One region of the Brevibacillus sp. MS2.2 genome, then DNA from elsewhere that is predicted to be linked to it. Evidence: riboswitches for the same ligand, from Rfam matches in the RefSeq annotation. Region 1 holds a riboswitch; each other region holds the start of a gene.
What was found. A riboswitch is a leader RNA that binds a small molecule or an ion and turns the genes downstream of it on or off. The one in region 1 is predicted to bind S-adenosylmethionine.
Positions count from the first base shown of each region.

Region 2: linked by a shared signal. The riboswitch ahead of HP568_RS12735 (homocysteine synthase) and the one ahead of HP568_RS09270 (aminotransferase class I/II-fold pyridoxal phosphate-dependent enzyme) in region 1 are both predicted to bind S-adenosylmethionine.
Region 3: linked by a shared signal. The riboswitch ahead of HP568_RS19495 (ABC transporter permease) and the one ahead of HP568_RS09270 (aminotransferase class I/II-fold pyridoxal phosphate-dependent enzyme) in region 1 are both predicted to bind S-adenosylmethionine.

Region 1 covers NZ_JABSUZ010000008.1:34,824-39,013, reverse strand. Annotated here, with positions in the region: gene HP568_RS09285 (hypothetical protein) at 1-1,379, shown strand, start outside; gene HP568_RS09280 (DUF5665 domain-containing protein) at 1,389-1,700, opposite strand; gene HP568_RS09275 (pyridoxamine 5'-phosphate oxidase family protein) at 1,869-2,327, shown strand; SAM riboswitch class I at 2,402-2,521, shown strand; gene HP568_RS09270 (aminotransferase class I/II-fold pyridoxal phosphate-dependent enzyme) at 2,616-3,779, shown strand; gene HP568_RS09265 (trans-sulfuration enzyme family protein) at 3,776-4,190, shown strand, end outside.
Region 2 covers NZ_JABSUZ010000011.1:99,462-103,651, reverse strand. Annotated here, with positions in the region: gene HP568_RS12755 (hypothetical protein) at 1-728, opposite strand, end outside; gene HP568_RS12750 (YqzG/YhdC family protein) at 796-1,170, shown strand; gene HP568_RS12745 (SCO family protein) at 1,167-1,793, opposite strand; gene HP568_RS12740 (rhodanese-like domain-containing protein) at 1,875-2,186, opposite strand; SAM riboswitch class I at 2,498-2,604, shown strand; gene HP568_RS12735 (homocysteine synthase) at 2,695-3,999, shown strand; gene HP568_RS12730 (ArsR/SmtB family transcription factor) at 4,153-4,190, shown strand, end outside.
Region 3 covers NZ_JABSUZ010000023.1:3,414-7,603, forward strand. Annotated here, with positions in the region: gene HP568_RS19485 (MBL fold metallo-hydrolase) at 1-1,127, shown strand, start outside; gene HP568_RS19490 (sulfite exporter TauE/SafE family protein) at 1,159-1,950, shown strand; SAM riboswitch class I at 2,073-2,177, shown strand; gene HP568_RS19495 (ABC transporter permease) at 2,287-3,219, shown strand; gene HP568_RS19500 (ABC transporter permease) at 3,224-4,171, shown strand; gene HP568_RS19505 (ABC transporter ATP-binding protein) at 4,185-4,190, shown strand, end outside.

The DNA of each region.
Region 1 (4,190 bases):
CCAAGCCCGTATTAGCAGTGGTGACTGCGGCAGGTATTCTTGGCTGTTTGACGCCAATTTTTGCCGATGCAAGCTCGATTGCAAGTCCAAGTGCCACAAAGGTAGTCATGAACGACGAGGGTAAGCAAGTTACACGCTACAATCTGAAAGAACTTGCCCAAAATGATCCAACCACACTGAACATGCTCTTGAAAAATCAAGCGGATCACTTGTACATCATTGTAGAAGAAATCAACTTGAATACGAAGCTCCAAACGTTTATGGAAGAAAACAAAGCGGAGTGGGAGCGTATCTACAACGAGTACTACAGCGATATTTGGCTGGAAGTGCGCCTGACAGACAACGATGAAGAAATTGTGAGCGTAAATGCCAAGACTGAAAATAACAAGGTGTACATAAAGGGGATTGTGACTTCCGATGTCACCAAGGTGGTTGTGAAAAAGCCGAATTCCGATATCATTGAAGTCGTTCCAACCGACGAGCACTCTTTCACAGTCAGCTTTGAAGCTCCTGATGCATCCTATGAGCCGTATGTAACCGTGAGTGCCTATGAAGGCAGCAAGCTGGTCGATAGCGAAAAGGTAAAGATCGTTCCAAAAGCAGAAGAAGATAAGGAAATGATCATCCATACGATGTCTGTATTGGATGCGAAGAAAAAGGAATTAAAAGTAAAAGGAATTGTCAAGCAGGGGGCAGACAAAGTAACTGTCACCTATAATGGCGTGAAAAAAGACGCAAGCGTGAAGAAGCTGTGGGATGGCGTAGGCAGCTTTACGGTTTCAGTGAAGGATGTACAAGCAGCAAAAGATCAAAAAGCCTTGATCGAGGTTTACGAGGATGGCAAGAAGGTTGATTCCGAATCCGTTCAGGTAGAAATTGTTAACGCTCCTGACAAGGATCAAGCGACCGAATATGCCATCAAGGCAACTGCTGTAAACAATCCTGCCGCCAAGTCCATCCAGGTGAAGGGGACAGTAAGCGGCTGGAATAAAAAGGACGATACTGAATTGTTTGTGATCGCTCCAGACGGTCAGAAAAAAGAAATTGAACCGAATGACAAAGGTGAGTTTTCTTTGACGTTGTCTTACAAGAATCGTTCCTTTAGCGCCAAATCGATTCAATTCGCATTGTATGAAGATGATAAGCTGGTTAAGAAAGCTGACGTTGCATTAAGCACAAAAGTCATTGTCGAGCCTGTGAAGCCAACAGACGAGGATGAAGACGACGATGATGACAAAAAGAAAAAAGAAAAAGGGAAGCAGAAAGATAAGCATCCCAATGGCAACGCGTATGGCTATTGGAAAAAGCACGACAAACATCATGATGACGATAATGACCAGGACGATGACGACGAAGATCATGACGACGACAGAGACTAGTCTCTAACGTTAAGGTCGCTGCTTGTAAGTCTCGACGTACTCCACCAATTGTCTGATGTAATCCCCTAGAATGGGGATTGATAGAAATTGCGTCAAGAGGGAACCGAGGAAAGCCAAAACGATAGCAGTACCAATCGTCAATCCCAGACCCCGGGCAAGACCTGCGAGGAAATTGATCCAGAGCAGCTTGCGTGGGGCTGTGTAATTTTGGATCACATCTGCTAGTCGAATATCTTCCAGGAACATTGCAATTTTATGCATCCGCTCATTTACCTTCCGAACTTCCTGAAGCTCTTCAAGAACTTGGTCAATTTGCTGCATGAGGCGGTCTGTAGGCGACAAGCTGTCCATCCCCTTCCATCATTCGGTATCGTTACCTACCAGTCTAGGGAAAAAGACAACCAGAATCAAGGTGGAGAGGAAACGTTTGCCTATCCGCTAGGCGAAGGGTAAAATGAACGTACAAAACGTTTGTTAGGAGGCTTTGAAATGGCTGAAACTGTTTCCCAATCTCTTTCCGAAGATTTATTCCAGCTCTTGCAAAAGGAGCGTTTTGTTACCTTGGGCACAGTAGATCATGAGTCAGGGGCACCATCGCTCAGCTCCTTGTCCTGGACGTATGCTGTCAGCGCCGATACGATTCGTTTTGCCGTGGATAATCGCTCACGTATTTTGGCTAATATTGCGAAGGAACCGCAAGTTGTCCTGCATTTAATCGGTGCCGGCTCATCTTTTGCCATTAATGGTCGTGCTACCGTCAAAACAGACCGACTGGAAGGTGTTCCGCTCAAGCTGGCCATGGCAGAAATCAAAATTGAGGCCGTTCGTGATATTATGTTTTATGGTTCCCGTATTTCCGTAGAACCACAATATGAAAAGACGTATGACAAAAACGCGGCAGCGAAGCTGGACAATCAAGTTATGACCGCCTTGAAAGATGCAAATTAACAGGTGGAAATAAATTGTTGACAAGAATCCTGCCGATCCATTAGTATTAGGTTCAATCGAATTGAATAGCAATCTTCTTATCCAGAGCGGCGGAGGGACTGGCCCGATGATGCCCGGCAACCAATCACCTGTATGTTAACAGGGAGATAATGGTGCTAATTCCTGCAGAGTTATCAAACTCTGAAAGATGAGAAGGATTTGCTTACGGTGACGTAAACAAAGCCTTCTTTCAGAGGAAAGAGGGCTTTTTTGATGCCCTCGTACACTATTGGAGGGAGAGAAACAGACATGAAATTGGAAACAAAGTTGATTCAGGCGGGAGTAGGCAGAGACGAAAAAACAGGGGCGGTGAGCTTTCCTGTTTACTATGCAACGGCTTATCGCCATCCTGCCTTGGGCCAGAGCACTGGATATGATTATACGCGCACAGCTAATCCTACTCGCACCATATTGGAGGAGACTATCGCTGAAGCGGAATCAGGGGATGCAGGATTCGCTTGCGCCTCAGGAATGGCTGCTGTTCATACTGTCATGGGCTTGTTTTCCCAAGGGGATCATCTGATCGTTTCACTCGATCTGTACGGGGGAACCTATCGATTGTTCGAGCAAGTGCTCTCTCGCTACGGTCTGACGTTTTCATACGTGGATTTGCGTGACATTGGTGCACTCAAAAATGCGCTTCTTCCAAATACAAAGGCTATCTTTGTTGAGACACCAACCAATCCACTCATGCAGATTACCGATATTCGAGCTGTAACGCAATTGGCGAAGCAGCACGGGCTCCTGACGATTGTAGACAACACATTCTTAACCCCGTATTGTCAACGCCCACTAGAGCTTGGCGCAGATATCGTCCTACATAGTGCAACCAAGTATTTGGCAGGACATAACGACGTGCTGGCTGGACTCATCGTCACAAAAGGGGAAGAGTTGTCGGAAAAAATCCGGTTTTTGCACAATTCAATCGGTGCTGTGCTCGGACCACAAGATTGTTGGCTGCTCGTTCGCGGGATGAAAACATTGGCTTTGCGGATGGAGCGCCATCAATCCAATGCCTTGATCGTAGCGGAAAAGCTGCGTGAGCATCCAGCAGTTGCGGAGGTGTTTTATCCAGGTTTGCCCGAGCATCCGGGGCATGAGATCCAGGTGAATCAAGCGACTGGGCATAGTGGGATGGTATCGTTCCGTGTACGTGATGCAGAGCAGGTGGGATTGTTCCTGCAAAATCTGCAAATCGTGTCCTTTGCCGAAAGTCTGGGTGGCGTCGAGTCATTGTGTACGTATCCGGCGACGCAGACTCACGCCGATATCCCGCAAGAAGTACGAGAGCATGTCGGTGTTTGTGATCGATTGTTGCGACTGTCGGTTGGCATCGAGCATCCAGATGATGTCGTAGCCGATTTGTTTCAGGCATTGAATGCTAGTTTGGTCGTAGGGGGGAGTGTACGATGAATTTTGCAACCAAGCTCCTCCACGGTTCGACTTGCATTGACCCGTTCACAGGTGCGTCGTCGGTTCCGATTTATCAGGCTTCCACGTTTCATCAGGCTGATATTGATCAGCCAGGTACATTTGATTATGCCAGATCAGGCAATCCGACCAGGCAGGCTTTGGAGGAAGCCATTGCGTCTCTGGAGGGAGGCGCACGCGGTTTCGCGTTCTCATCTGGCATGGCTGCCATTTCCAGCGTGTTCATGTTGTTTTCAGCTGGAGACCATGTTGTAGTGGCGGAGGATGTTTACGGTGGCACGTTTCGGTTTTTGACAAAGGTATTGTCAAGAATGGGCATCTCCGTTACGTTCGTGGATGCAACAGATACAGAAGCTGTTCGTGCGGCCATTACACCGGCAACGAAAGGGGTAT
Region 2 (4,190 bases), on a different contig from region 1:
ACTCGTTCATCGGTAACGACACTGGCTCTCGCCCAGAAGTCGTGCTTTGCATAAGAATCGCCCGTCCATACCTCCGTAATTTCTCCTGAAGAGAGTTTTAGTGGTACGGCTTCGACTTCTTTTAATACGGTGCCGCTTTTGTTTTGTACTCGCAGTTTCAAATCAATCTCCAACGGCTGATCTGATTGATTCCGTACCAGGATCAGACTTGTATACGGATACCCGGCACAATTTTTGGTACAGTCTTGTCTGCTGTATACGAGGGCGAGATCAATAGGCTTCTCGTTGTCCATCTTTGCCTCTTTCCACCGGTCTTTTGCTTTTTGTACGACGGTGACGTACTCCGCTTTTTTCAAAAAGGGGCCCATCCCTAAAAAGGCAGCAGCAAAAAAGCTAAACATACCAAAGGCTGTGCATAAAAAAACGAGGTTCATTTTCCAAAACTGTTTTCTCATCGTGATCAAAAAGACAATATACATCAGGATACAAACAAACACCAACAGGATACAAAAGTATAAAAATAACTCCAAGTCGGACTCCGTGGGTAACACCGGAATACCATACTTCATTTGCCAATGTACATTCGCGGCGAAGCAGCCTCCGTAAATCAATACGGCTGAAGCAATCGTGAGTCCCCATTTTTTCCAAAAAGGAGGCTTTTGGAAAATGGCGGCAAGAACCCCCACCAAAACAGGAACGCCAAATAAGGGGATGAGCAAGTAATGCATCGAAAACCTCCCGCACTTCATTGTCATTATTTTCTACGAATGATATTCCGAAAAGTCTTCAAAATACATGGAAAACCATTTCAAAAAGGAGAGGGATCAGCAAGTGCAAACCGCTCGTCGCTTATTTCGCCATCGGAACATGATGCCCCTTCTCTCCACCTTACTTTTCCTGCTCCTCTTTCAGCCGTTCCCTGCCTATGCCCAGCCTCCCTATGCAAAATGGGGCAGGCTCGCGATGCAGGAAACGATGAAGCGATATCCAAACGCTCAAATTGTGGACTACCTGCATGTCGGACGAAAACCAAAAACGCCCACCACGTCGGAAGAGACGTTTAAGCTCTTGCTTCAAGAAGGCAATCGCAGGTGGGCGTTACTCATTCATATTGAATTCGTGAATCAGACAGAAGATGTCGTAAACATCTCCTATGAGGAGACTCACTAGTCAGCGAGCTGTTCCATCTCTTTCATCATGACTTCCATATCCATGTCGGCTGCCATCCCGTACGCGCGGCGCATGTTTCCATCTCCATCAACAAGGAACATGCGAGCCGTATGAGCATAAGATCCATCTGGCTGCTTCATGACCATCAGACCAAAGTCCTTCGTCACTTTTTCTACAGCCTGAGCGTCCCCGCGCAGGAACTTCCAGCCACTCTGATCTGCCTTGAACTTGGCTGCATACTCCTGCAAGACTTCCGGCGTATCATTATCAGGGTCAAAGGAGATAGAGATAAATTCTACTTTGTCTCCGAACAGTCCCTTTTCCTTCAACTGATCTTGCAGCTTGGCCATGTTGTACGTAGTCGCCGGACAAATATCCGGGCACTTGGTAAACATAAACTCCACCAGCCGTACCTTGCCAGCACTTTGATTAAACGTATAGGTTGTTCCGTCACTGTTGTCCAAGGTGAAGTCCGCGATGGGCTTCAACACTTCGATCTTCTCTTCTGTCATGTACTTATAACCAAATACTCCGACGATAGCCAAAAGGATAATACCAGCTAACACAGGAAACCAATGTTTTTTTATCGCAGATTCCTGCTGCAATTGTGTTCCTTCACTCACGGGTTGCTTCCTCCCTGCTTGTCCCATGCGAGATGCCTCCTGTTTACACACGGGAGGCATTCACACTGTTTCTATCTCTTCTTACTGTTCCACTTCACCTGGCCATGCGAGCATGCCGCCAACCATATTCGCCACGTCATATCCTTGTTCACTCAAATACGCTGTAGCATTATGGCTTCTGGCACCACTACGGCAAACCATCACAATCGGAATGTTCTTATCCAGCTCATCGATACGGTGCGGCAAAAAGCCGAGTGGGATCAGCTTTGCCTCTTTAATGTGACCTGCATTCCACTCATCGACTTCACGTACATCAATGACTTGCAGTTCCTCTTTGGCTTCCAGCTTTTCCAACAGCTCTTGTGGTGTCATTTCCTTTACTCCATGGCTCATCGCTATTTATCCTCCTATATGTACGATCAGATCAGTTGTAACCACCTCCATGATATCACACGCTTTTTTACTTTTCTAACGCGAAGAGCACTTGGCTTCACTATGCATCCATGCTCCCTATTTTCTACCATTATCTCCTATTTCACTGCGGCAGTAGCATCACGGGATGTGAACAGCTTGAGGCAAAAGCGTTACAAATTAATGGCATGAGTGAAAGCCTTCCATACACATATACACAAAAACCTCCCTGATAACTTACGATTATGCGTTGACAGCGAGGTTTTATTTTCATACAATTACGACAACAACTTTTCTCATCAAGAGCGGTGGAGGGACAGGCCCTACGAAACCCGGCAACCAGCAGACTAGCTGCATGGTGCTAATTCCTGCAGAATCCAGTGATTCTGAGAGATGAACACAAGCCCGTGCATGATCGGAGCCTTCTTCTTCTCAGGAGAATGCTCCGTTTTTTATTAGCCGATTTCCCATAGTAAAAGGAGAGATGGACATGTCCGATCAACAACAATGGAAGCCAGAAACACTTGCGGTCCACGGTGGGCAGGAGGTTGACCCTGTAACAGGCTCACGTGCTGTTCCGATCTATCAGACGACCTCCTATGTTTTCCGTGATACGGAGCATGCAGCCAATCTGTTTGGCTTAAAAGAGTTTGGGAACATCTATACACGTATCATGAATCCGACCCAGGATGTGTTTGAAAAGCGTGTTGCCCTGCTCGAAGGCGGAGTTGGTGCACTCGCGACTGCATCCGGGCAGGCTGCTATTACATTCGCCATCTTAAATATTGCGCATGCAGGAGACGAGATCGTCGCTTCCAGCAGCCTCTACGGCGGTACCTACAATCTGTTCGCCCACACTCTTCCCCGCCTCGGTATCAAGGTTCATTTTGCTGATCAATCCAATCCGGAAAATTTCCGTACCTATATCAATGAAAAGACAAAAGCCGTGTTTTGCGAGACGATTGGCAATCCGCGCATTGATGTCGCTGATATCGAGGCCATCGCCCATATTGCCCACGAAAATGGCGTACCTTTGATCGTGGACAACACCTTCGCGACTCCAATTTTATGCCGTCCTTTTGAGCACGGGGCCGATATTGTCGTGCACTCCACCACCAAATTCATCGGCGGACACGGAACAGCAATTGGCGGTATCATCATAGACTCTGGAAAATTCGACTGGAACAACGGAAAATTCCCAGGTCTGACTACACCTGACCCAAGCTACCATGGAGTTGTCTATACAGAGGCAGTCGGTCCACTCGCCTATATTATCAAGGCGCGCGTCCAGCTCCAGCGCGATATCGGAGCGGCAGTCGCCCCGATCAATTCCTTCTTGTTCCTGCAAGGATTAGAAACCCTGCATCTGCGCATCGAGCGACATAGCCAGAACGCCCTGGCAGTAGCCCAATTCCTCGCCAATCACTCTGCCGTAGAGTGGGTGAGTTATCCGGGGCTGGAGTCTGACTCCCAGCATGAATTGGCACAAAAATATTTGCCAAAAGGTGCTGGCGCGATCCTGACCTTTGGAATTCGTGGTGGCGTTGAGGCAGGAAAAACATTGATCGAATCAGTGAAGCTGTTCTCCCATCTCGCAAATGTCGGGGACTCCAAGTCACTCATCATTCATCCAGCTAGCACAACGCATCAGCAGATGACGGAAGAAGAGCAAGCAGCAGCCGGAGTGACTCCGGGACTTATTCGCCTCTCAGTCGGCACAGAATCGATCGACGATATCCTCTCTGATCTGGAGCAAGCACTGCAGCGTGCGTTTCAATTATCTACGGTAGGTTAACCATACTTTTAGAAGAAGGAAGAACCATGATCTCTTTGGATAGAGATTTGTGATTCTTCTTTTCTTTTTCTATTTTCATTCGAAAAATATTGAATTTCAAATTCGTTATTTATAAAATACATAATTATGTACAAATTTTGGAAGGATGATCACATGAAAATTTTGAACATTGGCAGTGAACGAACGACCTA
Region 3 (4,190 bases), on a different contig from region 1:
TTGTCCACGATGGGGATCGCTTTTTTATCGGGAACTTGCTATTTGAAGTCATGCATACCCCTGGCCATACACCAGAGAGCATCTCCTTCCTTTTGACAGACCTTGGAGGGAATGCAGATCGGCCCATCGGGATCTTCACGGGGGATTTCGTCTTTGTCGGCGATATCGGCAGACCGGACTTGCTCGAAAAAGCGGCGGGAATAAAGGGTACGTCCGAATCAGGTGCAAGAGCCATGTTCCAGTCCCTCCAAAAATTCAAGCAACTGCCGGATTACATGCAGGTATGGCCAGCGCATGGCGCAGGAAGTGCTTGCGGGAAAGCACTGGGGGCCGTGCCGTCTTCTACCGTTGGTTATGAAAAGCTCTTTAACTGGGCGATGTTACACTCTAATGAAGAGGAATTCGTTCAGGCACTCCTGGATGGACAACCAGAACCACCAACGTATTTTGCAGTAATGAAACGCGTGAATAAGGAAGGCCCTGCCTTGCTCAACGAACTCCCTGTTGTTCAAGAGTTCAACTCGCTTGAAGCGGTAAAGGAAACGCTGGAAAACGGACAGATTGTCGATACACGTCCTTTCCAGAATTTTGCGAACGGGCATTTGGCGGGAACACTTCACATTCCTTATAACAAGTCATTTGCCAACTGGGCGGGCTGGATCGTCGATTACGATCGCCCGGTTCATATCCTGGCCATCCCAGATGAGCTGGATGAGATTTTGCAAGCCTTGCATTCCGTAGGGATTGATCATGTCACAGGTTTTATCGACAGCGGCAAGCTACTGGAAAGTGAAGTGTCTTCACTCGAGACAATCAAAGAGGTAACACCGTTGGAGATTGCCGAACAAGTGAAAAAGGGAGAGGTTCACGTAGTAGATGTACGTAATCTGGCTGAGTGGAAGGAAGGGCACATTCCAGATGCACAGCACATCATGCTCGGTACGCTCGCTATGCGGCTGGAGGAAATTCCTCACGATAAGCCGCTTCTCGTACAGTGCCGTTCCGGTGCCAGATCCGCTATTGGAGCAAGCATTCTTCAGGCAAATGGTTTCAAGGATGTCATGAATTTGAGCGGCGGAATCTTGAAATGGCAAATAGACGGCTTGGCAGTTGTAGAACGAGGATAAAACGAAGTGAGGTGTTGCAAAGGGTGAGCGTATGACTATCGACCTTGTGATCACACTGTTTGTTATCGGTTTCGCGGGATCATTTATCTCTGGTCTCGTCGGAATCGGGGGCTCCATCATCAAGTATCCGATGCTTCTGTACATTCCGCCCGCGCTTGGATTCGTTGCTTACACAGCTCACGAGGTATCCGGAATAAGTGCAGTCCAAGTATTTTTTGCCACCCTAGCTGCTGTTTGGACTCTGCGCAAAGATAAGCTTATTCATTACCAACTCGTACTGTACATGGGAAGTTCAATTATTGTCGGGAGCTTGCTTGGGGGATATGGAGGAAAATATCTTTCGGCAGAAGCCATCAATATCGTTTACGCCATCCTGGCCACCCTTGCTGTAATCTTGATGTTCCTGCCAAAAAAGCGAATGGACGAGCGAGAACAGACAGAGGTTATCTTTCATAAACCAACAGCTGTATTATCCGCTTTGATTGTCGGAGGCGCCTCAGGAATTGTCGGGGCAGCTGGCGCTTTTATTTTGGTTCCCATCATGTTGATCATCCTTAAGATTCCGACAAGGGTTACAATAGCTTCATCTCTTGCCATTACCTTTCTTTCTTCCATCGGTTCGACGGTAGGGAAAGGGATGGCGGGGGACATATTGCTGTGGCCATCCGTAATCATGGTAATCGCCAGTATCATGGCAGCGCCGCTCGGTACGATGGTCAGCAAACGTTTGGACACACGGATTCTCCAAACGATTCTTGCCTTGTTAATCCTAGCCACCACGATTAAGATTTGGGCTGACATCCTCCTATTCAAACGTGTGTGAAGATTTACTTTTTTCATAAATAAAATAAAGAAAAATCAATTGTCATTGAACAGCATTGACATATCCGAGTAAAATGATAAGATAAAAAAGAATTTTACGATGAAACAAAATTTCATAGAACATTCTTATCGAGAGTGGTGGAGGGACTGGCCCGATGAAACCCGGCAACCTTGGTCTGATTGACCTTACGGTGCTAATTCCTGCGGAGTTATTCTGCGAGATGAGAAGGTGGGAACCGTGCAATTACCCCTCTTCTTTTCGGAGAGGGGTTTTCTGTATTTATAATTCGTAGTATTCCAATCTATTTACTTTATATTATGCAAAGGAGGAAACAATGTGCTTCATTATGCGGTCAAGCGTGGCTTTCTCATGATTGCTACGCTGTGGATTATTGTCACGGTGACGTTTGTGACCATGCACCTGATTCCGGGTGACCCGTTCGCGTCTGACGCCAAAATGCTTCCAGAAGAAGTGGTAAAGAACATGCGGGCGGAGTACAACCTGGATCAGCCAATCACGGTACAGTACCTGCTCTATCTGAAAGGTTTGCTACAGTTTGACTTGGGGCCATCTATCCAGTCCAAGACGAGGGATGTGAACACTTTGATAGCAGAGGGATTTCCCGCCTCGGCTGTTCTGGGACTCCAGTCGTTTATTGTCGCGCTGGCAGGTGGAATCACACTGGGAATCGTAGCGGCACTCTATCACAATCGAACGCTGGATTTCTTGTCTATGTTTGCAGCCATCATCGGGATCTCCGTCCCCAGCTTTATTCTGGCGCCACTGTTGATTAAGTACTTGGCGGTCAAATGGGAGCTTCTTCCTGTTGCTGCGTGGGGGAGCTGGGAACACTCGATTCTTCCAACACTTGCGCTCGCTATCGGTCCGCTTGCCATTATCGCCCGTTTCGTACGAGCCAGCATGCTTGAGGTTTGGCAACAGGAATACATAAGCACGGCGGAGGCGAAAGGGCTTGGCACCTTTTCCATTGTCATTAGACACGGGATGCGCAATGCCATGCTGCCGGTTCTTACCTTTATCGGTCCACTGTTTGCCAACCTGATGACCGGAACCTTTGTGGTAGAAAAGATTTTCGCCATTCCCGGGCTCGGCAAATACTTCGTGGAAAGCATTTTTAACCGCGATTACCCCGTTATTTTGGGAACAACCGTGTTTTACAGCTTTGTGCTCATTTTTACTTTGTACATCATCGACCTGCTGTATCGGGTGATTGACCCGCGCATCAGATTGACGAGTGGAGGGAAGTAACGACATGGCCAATCAGGCAACACAACTAGACTCCCTGTTTCGACCAGTAGACCGAAACCGACTATCCGAAGGAATTCGTGAACGTCCCAGTCTTGGGTACTGGCAGGAGGTATTGCAGCGAGTATTCCACAACAAGCTGGCCATGCTCGGGTTTTTCCTGCTCGCAACAGTGGTGACTCTCTCGATCATCGGACCGATGCTCGTACCCCATAGCCCGCATGAACAGTCATTGACGAAGGGTAATCTTCCGCTGTCGGGCGAGCACTGGTTTGGAACGGATGACTTGGGTCGGGACATGTGGGCACGTACCTGGGTAGGTGGTCAAATCTCTTTGTTTATTGGTGTGGCGGCAGCTGCCATTGACCTAGTGATCGGCGTAATCATCGGCGGGATATCCGGTTACATGGCAGGGAGGAACAAGCTGGGAGACCGTGTGGACAACATCCTGATGCGGTTAGCTGAAATTCTATACAGCATTCCGTATCTGCTAGTGGTAATCCTGCTGATGGTGGTTCTGGAGCCTGGTCTCACAACGATCATTATTGCCCTTTCACTAACCGGCTGGGTCGGCATGGCGCGCCTGGTCAGAGGGCAAATCATGCAGATCAAGCGTCAGGAGTTTGTACTGGCCGCAGAAAAGCTGGGTACCTCGCATGCCAAAATCATCATCAAGCATCTGCTGCCAAATACGATCGGCGTCATCATCGTCAACCTGACTTTTACGATCCCGCACGCGATTTTCGCCGAATCGTTTCTCAGCTTTCTTGGGCTGGGTGTGCAGGCGCCAACCGCTAGCTGGGGAACCATGGCCAACGACGCGCTGGCTGTTATGCTGAGCGGACAGTGGTGGCGGCTGTTTTTTCCGGGATTCATGATTTCGCTTACCATGTTCGCGTGCAATGCACTCGGGGACGGTTTGCAGGACGCACTGGACCCGCGGATCAGGAAATGAGGAGGAGTACATCGTGAAA